DNA from 4 places in the Alkalihalobacterium sp. TH-98 genome. Region 1 is predicted to be linked to each of the others. Evidence: riboswitches for the same ligand, from Rfam matches in the RefSeq annotation. Region 1 holds a riboswitch; each other region holds the start of a gene.
The links. A riboswitch is a leader RNA that binds a small molecule or an ion and turns the genes downstream of it on or off. The one in region 1 is predicted to bind S-adenosylmethionine.
Positions count from the first base shown of each region.

Region 2: another riboswitch for S-adenosylmethionine. It lies ahead of AC2VNP_RS15310 (homoserine dehydrogenase); the one in region 1 lies ahead of metK (methionine adenosyltransferase).
Region 3: another riboswitch for S-adenosylmethionine. It lies ahead of AC2VNP_RS07400 (methionine ABC transporter ATP-binding protein); the one in region 1 lies ahead of metK (methionine adenosyltransferase).
Region 4: another riboswitch for S-adenosylmethionine. It lies ahead of AC2VNP_RS03335 (methionine biosynthesis PLP-dependent protein); the one in region 1 lies ahead of metK (methionine adenosyltransferase).

Region 1 covers NZ_JBYCKM010000004.1:71,252-74,651, forward strand. Annotated here, with positions in the region: gene AC2VNP_RS00900 (glycosyltransferase family 4 protein) at 1-666, shown strand, start outside; gene metK (methionine adenosyltransferase) at 746-1,948, opposite strand; SAM riboswitch class I at 2,138-2,248, opposite strand; gene AC2VNP_RS00910 (hypothetical protein) at 2,347-2,784, opposite strand; gene pckA (phosphoenolpyruvate carboxykinase (ATP)) at 3,211-3,400, shown strand, end outside.
Region 2 covers NZ_JBYCKM010000044.1:50,585-53,984, forward strand. Annotated here, with positions in the region: gene aspS (aspartate--tRNA ligase) at 1-1,381, shown strand, start outside; SAM riboswitch class I at 1,459-1,570, shown strand; gene AC2VNP_RS15310 (homoserine dehydrogenase) at 1,747-2,979, shown strand; gene AC2VNP_RS15315 (hypothetical protein) at 2,954-3,241, opposite strand.
Region 3 covers NZ_JBYCKM010000017.1:41,089-44,488, reverse strand. Annotated here, with positions in the region: gene AC2VNP_RS07405 (methionine ABC transporter permease) at 1-615, opposite strand, end outside; gene AC2VNP_RS07400 (methionine ABC transporter ATP-binding protein) at 608-1,630, opposite strand; SAM riboswitch class I at 1,825-1,942, opposite strand; gene AC2VNP_RS07395 (MFS transporter) at 2,026-3,267, opposite strand.
Region 4 covers NZ_JBYCKM010000009.1:27,642-31,041, reverse strand. Annotated here, with positions in the region: gene AC2VNP_RS03350 (asparaginase) at 1-906, shown strand, start outside; gene prsW (glutamic-type intramembrane protease PrsW) at 943-1,578, shown strand; gene AC2VNP_RS03340 (hypothetical protein) at 1,601-1,765, shown strand; SAM riboswitch class I at 1,879-1,990, shown strand; gene AC2VNP_RS03335 (methionine biosynthesis PLP-dependent protein) at 2,082-3,188, shown strand; gene metC (cystathionine beta-lyase) at 3,203-3,400, shown strand, end outside.

The DNA.
Region 1 (3,400 bases):
GGATTTACAAATATTGAACTTTGGACTCGAGGTGTAGATTGTTTTCAATTCAGTCCGCAAGAAAAGGATATCAGTCTATACGACCGTTTTAACATACGCAAAAAATATATCCTTCTTTACGTAGGAAGAATGGCTCCTGAAAAAGACTTAGACACATTACGATTAGTCATGGAACAACTTCCAGAACATCTGAGGAATGAAATTCATTGGATTTATGTTGGGGATGGTCCGCTTTTAAATGAATATAAAGAACGCTTTAATCAAAACATTACATTCACTGGTTATTTAGCGGGCAATGAGTTAGCTTCTATCTATGCATTAGCAGATTTGTTCGTGTTCCCGTCTACTACTGAAACATTCGGCAATGTCGTTTTAGAAGCTTTAGCATCAGGAACACCGGCGATTGTCGCCAACAGAGGTGGCGTCACTGAGATTGTACATCATGAAAAAACAGGATTAATTTGTGAAGCGAAAAAAACACAATCCTTTATTGATGCCATTGAAAAACTATTAACTGACCATACGCTGCGCTTACAGATGGGCTATGAAGCAAGAAAGTATGCCAGAACACAATCATGGGAAGTTATCTTTGACAACCTTCTGATCCAATATGAGAAAGCTTACGAAATGTCACGTTCACACATTAAGCTGGCTTCTTCTAACTGAGACAAGGCGCTGGTGGTAGACCTCTTCAAAACCTTATCATAAAAAAAAGGAGCGAAAATTCGCTCCTTTCTTTCCTATATTATAGTGCTTCTGTTCTTAAAACATCCGCTTTATCTGTTTGCTCCCAAGGAAGATCAATATCATTACGTCCAAAGTGACCGTAAGCAGCAGTTTGCTTATAGATCGGACGACGAAGATCTAGCATTTTGATAATACCAGCTGGACGAAGATCAAAGTGCTTACGAACAAGTCCTACTAGTACTTCTTCTGATACTTTACCTGTTCCAAACGTATCAACTGAGATGGATACTGGTTGTGCAACACCAATGGCATAAGCAAGTTGTACTTCGCAACGATCAGCTAAACCGGCAGCTACGATATTTTTAGCAACGTAACGAGCTGCATATGCACCAGAACGGTCAACCTTTGTTGGATCCTTACCTGAGAATGCTCCCCCACCATGACGAGCATAACCACCATAGGTATCAACAATAATCTTACGTCCTGTTAATCCAGCATCTCCTTGAGGTCCACCAATTACAAAACGACCCGTTGGATTAATAAAGTATTTTGTTTGTTCATCAATTAACTCAGCAGGGACAACTGGTTTAATGACATACTCTTTAATATTACGTTGAATTTGTTCTAACGTTACTTCAGGGTGATGTTGAGTAGAAATAACGATCGTGTCAATTCTTGCCGGCTTTCCGTTCTCATCATATTCTACGGTTACTTGTGTTTTTCCATCTGGTCGTAAATATGGAAGGATGTCCTCTTTACGTACTTCAGTCAGGCGTCGAGATAATTTGTGTGCTAAAGAAATTGGAAGCGGCATTAATTCTTCCGTTTCGTTATCAGCGTAACCAAACATTAATCCTTGGTCTCCAGCACCGATCGCTTCAATCTCTTCATCAGACATTTGTCCTTCACGAGCCTCAAGGGCTTGGTCTACCCCCTGAGCAATATCTGCAGATTGCTCATCAATTGAAGTTAATACGGCACACGTTTCAGAGTCAAATCCGTACTTCGCTCGCGTATAGCCAATGTTTTGAACCGTTTCACGAACGATCTTCGGAATATCAACGTATGTACTTGTCGTAATCTCACCCGCTACAAGTACTAGCCCTGTAGTTACTGAAGTTTCACAAGCTACACGTGCATTCGCATCATTTGTTAAGATTGCATCTAGAATCGCATCCGAAATTTGGTCACAAATTTTATCGGGATGCCCTTCTGTCACTGATTCTGAAGTGAATAAGCGACGACTTTTCTTTTCTACCATCTAACAGTATCCTCCTTTTACACATCTTTTAGGGTGAATACAATCCTATAAAAGTAGCTTCCCCATAAAATGTGTTAAATATTGATACGGCACTCATTCCCTCACCATCGTGAGTAAAAAATTAAGACATATATAGCCATGAAAACCCTTTTCCTCATGAGGAAAAGGGTTAGACTTATCACCTTTAACCTCTTATCGTTCAAAGCATGCGCTTTGCAGGTTAGCACCTTTTCACCTTTTTTCTAGGTGTTGGTTGCTGGGTTTCTTCGGGCCTGTCCCTCCACCGACTCGGGATAAGAGTATCCGTTCGCGACATATCATAACTTACATAGTAAAAGATGTCAACTATTGCTAGTTGACATCTATAAAAGTCGAAAAAAACAAAATATAAAATGAGGTTAATAAGGTGTATCTATATCTTGATTATTGTTATGGTTTACATTTTGGTTTTGATTTTGATTTTGGTTAGGATTACGATTGGAACGTTGATTAGTCGTTTGATAATGATTCATGTTTTGGTTTGGTTGCATCTGGTTTTGCCTTTGTTGATCCTGTTCTTCTCTAATTTCTTCACGCATTTGCATCCTTAATAATTCATTTTGATTATCTCTCGGTTTCACCTGACTGTACACACCACTCGCCGTTAAACCGATCACTAAAGCAACTAGCACTTCATTTCCCCATTCTCTCGGAATAAACCATAATAGACAGGCTACTCCGATGGCTAGCAATGCACGATACTTTTTATCAATATTAAAAGCATTTCCTACAACCGTAACTAATGCAGCAACGACAGCTGAAACGGTCGCAAGGTCCATTATTGAAATACTGTCCACTGCACTCCCTCCTTTTCCCTCTATACTATGCAGCATAGATAAAAAGGCCACATGATTACTAGTCCTAATTCTATTTTTCACTTATGACTTATCCATTTGCCGTACTTTTCTTAATTTTTTTATTCCTTTAAAATGTAACTTTTTTAACAGTAGATTGCGTTTATGAATGGTACAATTATATATACAGGTTTAAACATTATGATACTTTATAAAAGCGTTTCCAAGTTACAAAAACTGTTTTCCTTCATATATAATAAACCCCATACTAAATTAGACACATGATTTTTCAACTTATTTGCACACAAATTGAAATAATAGTATAGACTATTTAGTAAAATGTGTTATACTAATTTCAACATAAAAAATTAATTGTTAATCCTAACTAACATAATTATAAAATATAAAAAAGAGAGGGTTTTGTGACCAATGAGTACAATTAGCTTCGCTACTGAATTAGAGCATATTTTACGAGGAGAGAATGTTCACCTAGATCTTCCTGTTTCTAAATTAGTCGAAAGGTCACTAATGAGAAATGAAGGTGCTTTAACTTCAACAGGTGCATTAAGTGTAGCTACGGGAAAATACACTGGACGCTCACCTAAAGATAAATTTATCG
Region 2 (3,400 bases), on a different contig from region 1:
TATGCAAAACATCTTTAAATTACGTCATCAAACGACGAAATTAATTCGTGATACACTAGACAATGAGCAATTCTTAGAAATGGAAACACCAATGTTAACGAAAAGTACGCCTGAAGGAGCACGTGACTATTTAGTACCAAGTCGTGTGCACCATGGTGAATTTTATGCACTTCCGCAATCACCACAGCTTTTTAAACAGTTATTGATGGTATCTGGATTCGAACGTTACTATCAAATCGTTCGTTGTTTCCGTGACGAAGATTTACGAGCAGACCGTCAACCAGAATTTACTCAAGTCGATATCGAGACTTCGTTCATGGATAAAGAAGACTTACTTGCCATGATGGAAAACATGATGGCAAAAATCATGAAGGAACTAAAAGGAATTGAAGTTTCAACTCCTTTCCAGCGTTTAACGTATGATGAAGCAATGAATCGATATGGGTCAGATAAGCCAGATACACGCTTTGGCTTAGAGTTATCCGAGTTAACAGATGTAATGAAAAACTCACAGTTTAAAGTGTTTGCTAATGCGATTGCTAACGGTGGAATTGTAAAAGGTTTGAATGTAAAAGGGGCAGCTACAAAACTGACTCGTAAAGAAATTGATGATTTAGCACATTTTGTAGCTATTTATGGTGCAAAAGGTTTAGCTTGGCTTAAAGTCGAAGAAAACGAGTTAAAAGGACCAATCGCAAAATTCTTAAGCGAAGAAGAGGCTGCAGGCATGCGTGAAGCGATGAGTGCTGAACCGGGCGATTTATTATTTTTTGCAGCGGATAAGAAACAAGTTGTGTATGACAGCTTAGGTGCACTTCGTCTTAAATTTGGTAAAGACCTAGACTTAATCGATAAATCTAAATTCAATTTCTTATGGGTAGTTGATTTCCCACTTGTAGAATTTGATGAAGATGCTAATCGTTACGTCGCTCTTCACCATCCATTTACTAGTCCAAAAACAGAAGATCTACATCTGCTTGATACGGATCCAGGTCAAGTACGTGCAGAAGCATATGACCTAGTTTTAAACGGATATGAACTTGGTGGAGGGTCTCAACGTATTTATCAGCGTGATGTACAAGTAAAAATGTTCTCTGCTCTTGGTTTCTCTGAAGAAGAAGCTAAAGAACAATTTGGTTTTCTTTTAGATGCCTTTGAATATGGTACACCACCACACGGCGGAATTGCGTTAGGACTAGATCGCCTTATTATGCTATTAGCAGGCCGAAACAACTTGCGTGATACAATCGCATTTCCTAAGACAGCTAGTGCAAGTTGTTTATTAACTAATGCACCAAGTTCGGTTAGTGAGGCACAATTACGTGAGCTGAACTTATCTACCGTTCCTAAAAAAGAGGAAGAAAAGAAAGTTCAAATATAAACTTTAAGTTGACAAAGATAGAATAATCGCATTATAATCATAACTATTAAAATTCAAATAATTAGTTGTAAATATAAAACTTATCACGAGAGGCTGAGGGACTGACCCGATGACGCCCGGCAACCGGTTTGTATGCCAGACAAACAAAGGTGCTAATTTCAGCAGAGCAATTGCTCTGAAAGATAAGTGGAGGCGTTTTTAAAAAAAACCTTTCCCTTATCGGAAAGGTTTTTTTATTTTATGCACAAATAGTTGGTGTAGATGTTTGAAGAATAGAGCCGGTACTAAGTATAAATGAACGGTAATGCAATGCTTGAGGAGTTAACGGGGCGCAAGTTAGTGTTTTATATAAGGAGGAGCTTAGGATGTTAAATGTTGGGGTTATCGGGTTCGGAACAGTCGGTTCGGGTATTTATGAGAGGTTACTGAATTCAAGAGAGGAACTAAAGGAGATATTTCAAACTGAAGTTCAGGTGACAAAAATTCTCGTGAAGGACGATACAAAAGATCGTGGTTATACTCAAGTAAAAACACTTATAACAAGTGACCCTAATGAGTTTTTTAATCAACAGTACGATATTGTCTTTGAAGCAATTGGCGGGGTTGAACCTGCTAAAGGCTATATTGTGAAGCTCATTCAATCAGGTACAGCGATTATTACAGCAAATAAAGAATTAATTGCAAAGCACGGTAAAGAACTTGAAGAGCTTGCTCGCCAAAACGGGGTTTATTTAGGATTTGAAGCGGCTGTTGGTGGCGGAATACCGATTGTGAATAGCTTCAAAACGTTATTTTCTACAACCCCGATTCATTCTGTGACGGGAATATTGAATGGGACAACGAATTATATTTTAACGGAAATGAAAGAGAAAAATCGGTCGTTTGCTGATGTGTTAGCAGAAGCGCAACAATTAGGTTATGCCGAGGCGGATCCTACAGATGATATTGAAGGATATGATGCATTATATAAACTCCAAATTTTAAGTCGTCTTGCGTTTAACTCATGGCCGAATGAAAATAACTTTTCCTGTAAGGGGATTAATGTCATTGAGGAGGAGGCGATGGATTTTGCGGAAAGAAATGAATTAGCGATAAAATTGATTGCTAGAACCTCCATTGAAGCTGGGGTTATTCATGGGTTTGTATCACCTGCATTCGTTACAAAAGATCATCCGTTATATAATATTAACGGAGTGACGAACGGTGTCTGTATTGACGGTGCAACCATTGACCGTATTACGATGAGCGGTCCAGGTGCAGGGAAGAATGCAACAGCAAATAGTATGGTAGAAGATTTTGTTCTGCATGAGCAATTTCAAGGGTTTAATCGTCCATTAAGTCAACAACAAAACGATAGAGCCAACGATGAATTGAGTGTAATTGTCTTTGTTTCCGAACCAGAAAAGGAACAATTCTATGCGGATTTACTAAGTATATCAAGCGAGGTTGAAATCGAAACCGGTTTTTACGAAAAGCAAGCGGTGATCCTTAAATTAACTAAAGGCAAGTCCTTGAATGACTTACCTCCTTTATTACAGCAAGTCAGCTACCCGTTATTAGGTAAGGTAGCTGTTAATAAAGTCGCTTTACCTTCTTAAATGTATCAATAAAAGGAGTTGGATTGGTTTTTACGAGATGTGGTAAAACACCTTGATTTGTATGCAAATACAAAAAGCCAATCTTTTCTGTTGCTTGACGGTAAGAAATATCAAATACATGTTCTAAAAGAAACTCTTTGTCTCGTGAGCGAATTTTATCATTGAAGAGCTCCATGTCGAAGTTTCTTTCGACTGTGTACTTCTTCGTATATTCGATTTTTTGTTCGACTTCAATGCAAACTTGTGTTGTAATAGGCTTCATGGAAAACATCCTTTATAAAAAAGATAAGAAACTTTGCTTGTAGAAATAAAATTTTAGGGGACTCAAGGGCCCTTATTCCTTTAAGAAGCATGCCTTTTAGTACGTAACGGACTCAGAGGCCCTTATTCCTTAGTATTTATAGTCACTTTTAGTGAATTT
Region 3 (3,400 bases), on a different contig from region 1:
TACGATCAATAAGATTGTGATTGTTGCCACCATGGTAACAGTTGTATTGTTTCGTTGGAAACCTTCTAAATAGGCAAAGTGACCAAGACCTCCAGCACCGATAACCCCTGCCATCGCTGTGTAACTAACTAAAGCAATTGCGGTTACCGTGATCCCTGAGATTAACGCAGGTAAAGACTCTGGAATTAACACCTTATAAATAATTTGCCAGTTTGTTGCCCCCATCGATTGTGAGGCTTCAATAACACCTTTATCAATTTCTCTTAAGGCGATTTCCACCATACGGGCATAGAAAGGAGCCGCACCAATAATTAAAGCAGGAAGCGCTGCATTTGCTCCTAACATCGTTCCCATTAACATTCTCGTAAATGGGATGAGTAGTACAATTAAAATGATAAAAGGAATAGACCTGAACACATTGACAATCGTACTTACGATTAGATTAGCGGGACGGTTTTCCCACAGGTTTCCTTTACTTGTTAAATATAAGATAAGTCCTAAAACAAGCCCAATGGCGAATGTGGCTACAACGGAAATTGATGTCATATAAATGGTTTCGACCGTTGCTTCCCACAACTTGTCCCATTTCATTTTTGCAAACCATTCATTAAACATGATCGATCACCTCCACTTGTACTCCTTCTTCACGAATGAAAGCAATCGCACGATCAATTTCTACGACATCTCCATCAATCTGGATAAACAGTGTTCCGTATGCCCCTTCTTGCGTCTGCGAAATTTTACCTTGTAGAATATTAACTTCTATATCAAACTTCCGAATAATTTTCGTAATGAGGGGCTTTTCCGTCTCTTCCCCTATAAAACTTAATTGAACGACTTTTCCCGATTCATCTTCAATAATATGAGAGATCGTTTCCTTCGTTTCCTCTGGATCTGTCACCTGTTTTACAAATTGTTTTGTAATTCCAGCTTGCGGGTTTTTAAATACATCCAGAACAGGCCCCATCTCAACAACTTTCCCGGCTTCCATGACAGCGACACGGTGACAAATCTTTCGAATGACATGCATCTCGTGTGTAATCAAAACGATCGTTAAGCCGAGTTTTTTATTAATATCTACGAGTAGTTCTAGGATTGAGTCCGTTGTTTTTGGATCTAATGCTGAAGTCGCTTCATCACAAAGGAGAACTTTCGGATTGTTCGCGAGCGCTCTAGCAATCCCAACCCGTTGCTTCTGCCCGCCACTAAGCTGAGAAGGATACGAACCGCCTCTTCCTTCTAGACCGACGAGTTTAATCAGTTCTTCCACTCGTTTTTGACGCTGTTCTTTCGGTACGCCTGCTATTTCTAATGGGAAGCCTATATTCTCACTTACGGTTCTCGACCACAATAAGTTAAAGTGCTGAAAAATCATACTAATTTCTTGCCGTGCTTTACGTAGAGATTTCCCTTTTAACGAAGACATCTCTTTACCGGCAATAGTAACTGTTCCTTCAGACGGACGCTCAAGGCTATTCAGCATACGAATTAAAGTACTTTTTCCAGCACCACTGTAACCGATGATCCCGAATATTTCTCCGTCTTTAATTTCTAAGTCAACACGGTCGACCGCTGTAACAATTCCATCTTTCGTTTTAAAAAGTTTGCGAATGCCGCTTAAATTTATCATGGTGCCTCCTTTAATCGTTTTTTCTCTCTCGCCATCTTATCTATCTATTTATCTATCTATATTTTTCCTATTGGCTTACTAGTAATAAGGCTTGCAAACTCCTATATAGAGATAGTAGGTAAGTGTTGGTAATAAAAAAAACCTTCCCGTCAACAGATGAACAGAAAGGTTTAGTCACAATGTTAGTGTCCTTTCTCTCATCTTTCAAGGCATTTCACCTTGCAGGATTTAGCACCTTTCTTAACACATTTTCATGTTTTCAAAGGTTGCCGGGTTTCTTCGGGCCAGTCCCTCCACCACTCTGGATAAGAGCTTGAAGCTATTAAATTACTTTACTCAATGAAAGAATAATAACATGTGTCGAAAATTGTTGTCAACAGGTTTTAAATAAATGTTTATTTAACTTTTCTAAATACTAAATAAAAATAAATCGAACCAATTAAATACAAACAACCTGTAATCGTAAAAACGATAGCATAACCGTAATACGCCCCGTACATCATGACAAGCGTCATCGAAACCGGTCCCATGACTGCCCAGCCGAGTTGGAAGACCATTTGCCCTACTGAGTTAGCTAACCCCTTAATTGAGTCATCTACACTTCTCATCATTAATGACATCTGAATAGGGTTTCCGGCATTCATTAGTGCTTGACGGAAAAGGAAACCAATAACTGCCAACCATAAATTTTCTGTATAAGCTGTAAGTAAAAGGAAAGGTAAGGATGCTAACTGTAAAATAACTACCGCACGAACTTCACCAAAACGTTTTACAACGGCAGGACCAATCATAAACGCAACGGCTGTCATCGCTTGACCTAAAGATAAGATAATACCGACAAGTGATTTGCTAATTTCAAAGCGGTCTGTAAAATATATGTTCAAATACGGTATAACAAGACCGGAACCAAAGCCAATAATTAACTGTGCAATGGCAAAAAGAGCGATCATTTTTAGCCCGGACTTTTGTGTTTTAAAAATATTTTTAAATGAACTTGCTGCTGTTTTTTCGGTCTTAAGTTTTCTTTCTTCGTTAATCTTCATAATTGGAATGAGAGATGTAAAGAAAAATATGGACCCCACGAGCAATGTAATTCGTACACTCCACAACGCACTAAACGAAAATAATGCCTGTAAGACATCACTTAACGTACCACCTAATGCATTCCCTATGACATTTGCAACCATGATGAGGGCAAAATTAAAGCTAAATAAATGAACCCTTTGCTTTTCTGTAGAGTTTTCCGCTAAAAGCGGTATAGAAGACACTTGAATAAACGACATAAAAATCCCTGTGGCAAACGCACTAACAAGAAGCAGCGATTCCGCTTCTAATACGGATCGTGTTAACATCGTAACAGAAGCAAAGATTGCCCCAACTAATATAACTTTTTTTCGACCTACTTTATCACTCATAATTCCAGCTGGTAATAAAAAGATTGCTGACGCCATCGCTGTCATTGCAATTACTTTCCCGTTTACCTGGTCGTCATATCCGAGTTCACGTATATAATAGTTGTAAATGATCATGAAAATGCCCATCCCGACATTCACTAAAAAGGATGCGAGTAAAAATAACCGAACATTTTTGTTATAGCTCTTGAGCTGATTACCCCAATCGCCAATAAATTTTGACATGCTACAAACCTTCCCCGAAATTAATTTCGCTACCCTAAATATAATAGTCAATTATTTCGAGTTTGCCTAGAGTTTTGCATCAACTATTTTTTTGTAAAATTACGGTTATGTCCACGGTGCTTTCATATCAAGG
Region 4 (3,400 bases), on a different contig from region 1:
AGTGGCTTGCTGTCATCAGGCGAGTTAACTGGTGAAGAACTAGCTTCACTTTGCCGATTGCCGTCTGATATTCAAGTAGAAGTCCATAGTTTATTTCAGCTTCCAAGCATGCATATCGATTTTGATCGGATGCTCGAATTAAAAAGGAAAATCGATGAAGTGTTTGAAGATCAATCAGTAAGCGGGATTGTCGTTACCCATGGCACAGATTCGTTGGAGGAAACAGCTTACTTTTTAGATTTAGCTGTTACCGACCAAAGAAAGATCGTTGTGACAGGTTCGCAACGCTCACCTGATGATCTCGGAACGGACGTTTATTCAAATCTTAGAAATTCAATATATGTTGCAGTCGATAAAAGCCTAGATAATATTGGGACAGTGATTGTATTTAATGAGCGTATCTGGTCAGCTAAATATGTAAAGAAGGTGCATGCATCAAATATGCAAGGATTTGAATCATTTGGTTATGGTTATTTAGGAATTATCGATAATGACGTTGTAAGTGTTTATCAAAAACCACTAGAAAGAGACTGCTATGTAATTAATGACCACCTCCCTCACGTGGAAATTATTAAATGCTATGCAGGTGCAGATGGTAAATTTATAAGATGTGCCGTGAGCGAGGGAGCAAAAGGAATCGTCCTTGAAGGGGTAGGAAGAGGGCAAGTATCTCCGCACATGGTAGATGATCTTTCGGAAGCTATAAAAGCAGGAGTTCAAGTAGTTGTTACTACTAGTGCTGAAGAAGGACAAGTACATACTTCCTATGACTATCGTGGTAGTGCCCATGACTTGAAATTAAGAGGTGTTTTCTTAGGAAAGGACTACGATTCAAAAAAAGCAAGAATAAAGCTTGCTGTATTAATTTCATCTGGGGAAGACATAGAAAAAGGGTTTAAAATATAAAGAATTGATTGATGTTCAGAGAGGATTGGAAGAACGTTGTTTTCGCTCATAACGGCAACCACTGGTCCAGCCATGGCTTTATTTTGTTATTTTTATCTAAAAAATGATGTCAGTCACCAAGCATTGCTAATGATCATAAAAACATTTATTATAGGAGCTCTCTTGGTGTTTCCAGTCATGGTCATTCAATATGCATTTGAAGTGGAAGGCGTATTTACCTCGGAGTTTACGATTGCTTTTCTCGGGTATGCGTTTACTGAAGAGTTCTTTAAATGGTTTCTCCTTTTTTTCTTTGCGTATAAGCATGCAACTTTTAATAAAACATATGATGGTATTATTTACGGGGTCTCTATTTCATTAGGGTTTGCCTCTGTAGAAAACTTTTTTTATATAATAGCAAATGGTCTAGAAACAGCTTGGCTTAGAGCTTTATTTCCCGTAAGTAGTCATGCGTTGTTTGGAGTAATCATGGGGTATTATCTGGGGAAAGCGAAGTTTTCAAGAAAGCGTCGTAATCGCTATGTGCTATTTTCATTATTGCTTCCCATTTTACTTCACGGAAGCTATGATTTAATATTATTAACAATGGACAGATATATTCACATTACGATGCTTTTATTTATGATTGGCTTGTGGACGTTTAGTATACACAAAGTGAAAATGGCAAACTAGATCGAGTGTTAGGGGTGTAAATATGACTGAAAACACAAGATATCGTGTTGTAATTCGTTGTCAAAAATGTGGTGAAAAATTTATCCTTCGCGGAAGCCGAGGAAAAGACGGTAACTATGAAACAGGATTTATTCGTTGTGTATGTGGGAATGAAGATGACTTACAAATAGATGCAACCCCTGAATAAAATAGAAAAGCGGAAGGGGTCTGCTTAAAATAAAAAAGTTATTCATACAAAACCTATTGCTTTTTTTGCATAATTCATGTAATTTAGTAACAAGTGAAAATTGAAAATTAATTTTCTTATCAAGAGAGACGGAGGGAATGGCCCGTTGAAGTCTCAGCAACCAGCTGTATCTATACAGTCAGGTGCTAATTCCAGCAAGCGTCAGTATAGCTTGATAGATAAGAAGAAGTATAGCCAATAGAAATCGTTTTCTTAGCCTTCTTCTTATTAATAAGAGGAAGGCTTTTTGTATTGATACGAGTAGAGGAGAGTTATGATGAACAAAGATCAGCTAGAAACAAAATTAGTACAAATTGGGAACCGATTAGATGAACATACAGGAACAATTAACACTCCTGTTTATTTTTCAACAGCGTACCGTCATACAGGAATCGGGGAGTCAACTGGTTTTGATTATTCAAGAACAGGAAACCCAACAAGGTTAGTACTAGAAAAAGCTATCGCTCAACTAGAGTCGGGTGATCAAGGATTTGCCTGTAGTTCAGGTATGGCGGCAATTCAAACTGTGTTTTCTCTATTTGAGCAAGGAGATGAAATATTAGCCTCAAGCGATTTATATGGTGGGACGTATCGTTTGTTTGAAAATGGTTGGAAAAATTGGGGCTTGTCATTTGCTTATGGTGACCCTAGAAACCTAGTAGAATTTGAAAAATTAATCACCAAAAAGACAAAAGCATTATTTATCGAAAGTCCAACTAACCCGTTAATGCAAGAAGCGGATTTATCAGTGCTAGGCCAATTAGCTAAAAAGCATAATCTCCTATTAATTGTAGATAACACATTTTATACACCTCTTTTACAGCAACCAATAAATGAAGGTGCTGATATCGTTATTCATAGTGCCTCTAAATATTTAGGTGGACATAATGATGTAATTGCAGGGTTAATTGTAGGTAAAGGTGAACAGCTTTGTGAACGAATAGCCTATTACCACAATGGAATGGGGGCCATATTAAGTCCATTTGATTCGTGGCTGCTAATACGAGGAATGAAGACCTTAACTCTTCGGATGGAGCAACATCAAAAAAATGCACGTGAAATTGCCGCGTATTTAGAAAAACATCCTGCAGTAACTGAAGTCCTGTATCCTGGTCGCGGTGGAATGCTTTCTTTCCGTATTAAAGATGCTAAGTGGGTTAATCCTTTTTTACAACAATTAAAGTTAATTTCTTTTGCAGAGAGTCTTGGAGGAGTGGAAAGCTTAATGACGTATCCGACGACACAAACCCACGCGGATATGCCGATAGAGGTACGGATTGCAAACGGGGTGTGCGACCGTTTGTTACGTTTTTCAGTAGGAATTGAAAATTGCCGAGATCTTATCGACGACTTAGATCAGGCCTTTAATCATGTGAATTCATAGAGGGGATGTATAAAATGAGTGAACAATTTTCTTTTCAAACACGCTTGCTGCATAATGATCAGAAAGTCGATAAGGAGACAGGTGCTGTAAGTGTGCCAATTCAACACGCTTCCACTTTTCATCAATTTGATTTTGATCAATTTGGAACGTTTGACTATGGTCGTTCAGGAAACCCAACTCGTGCGGCGTTAGAAGAAACGATTGCTGAATTA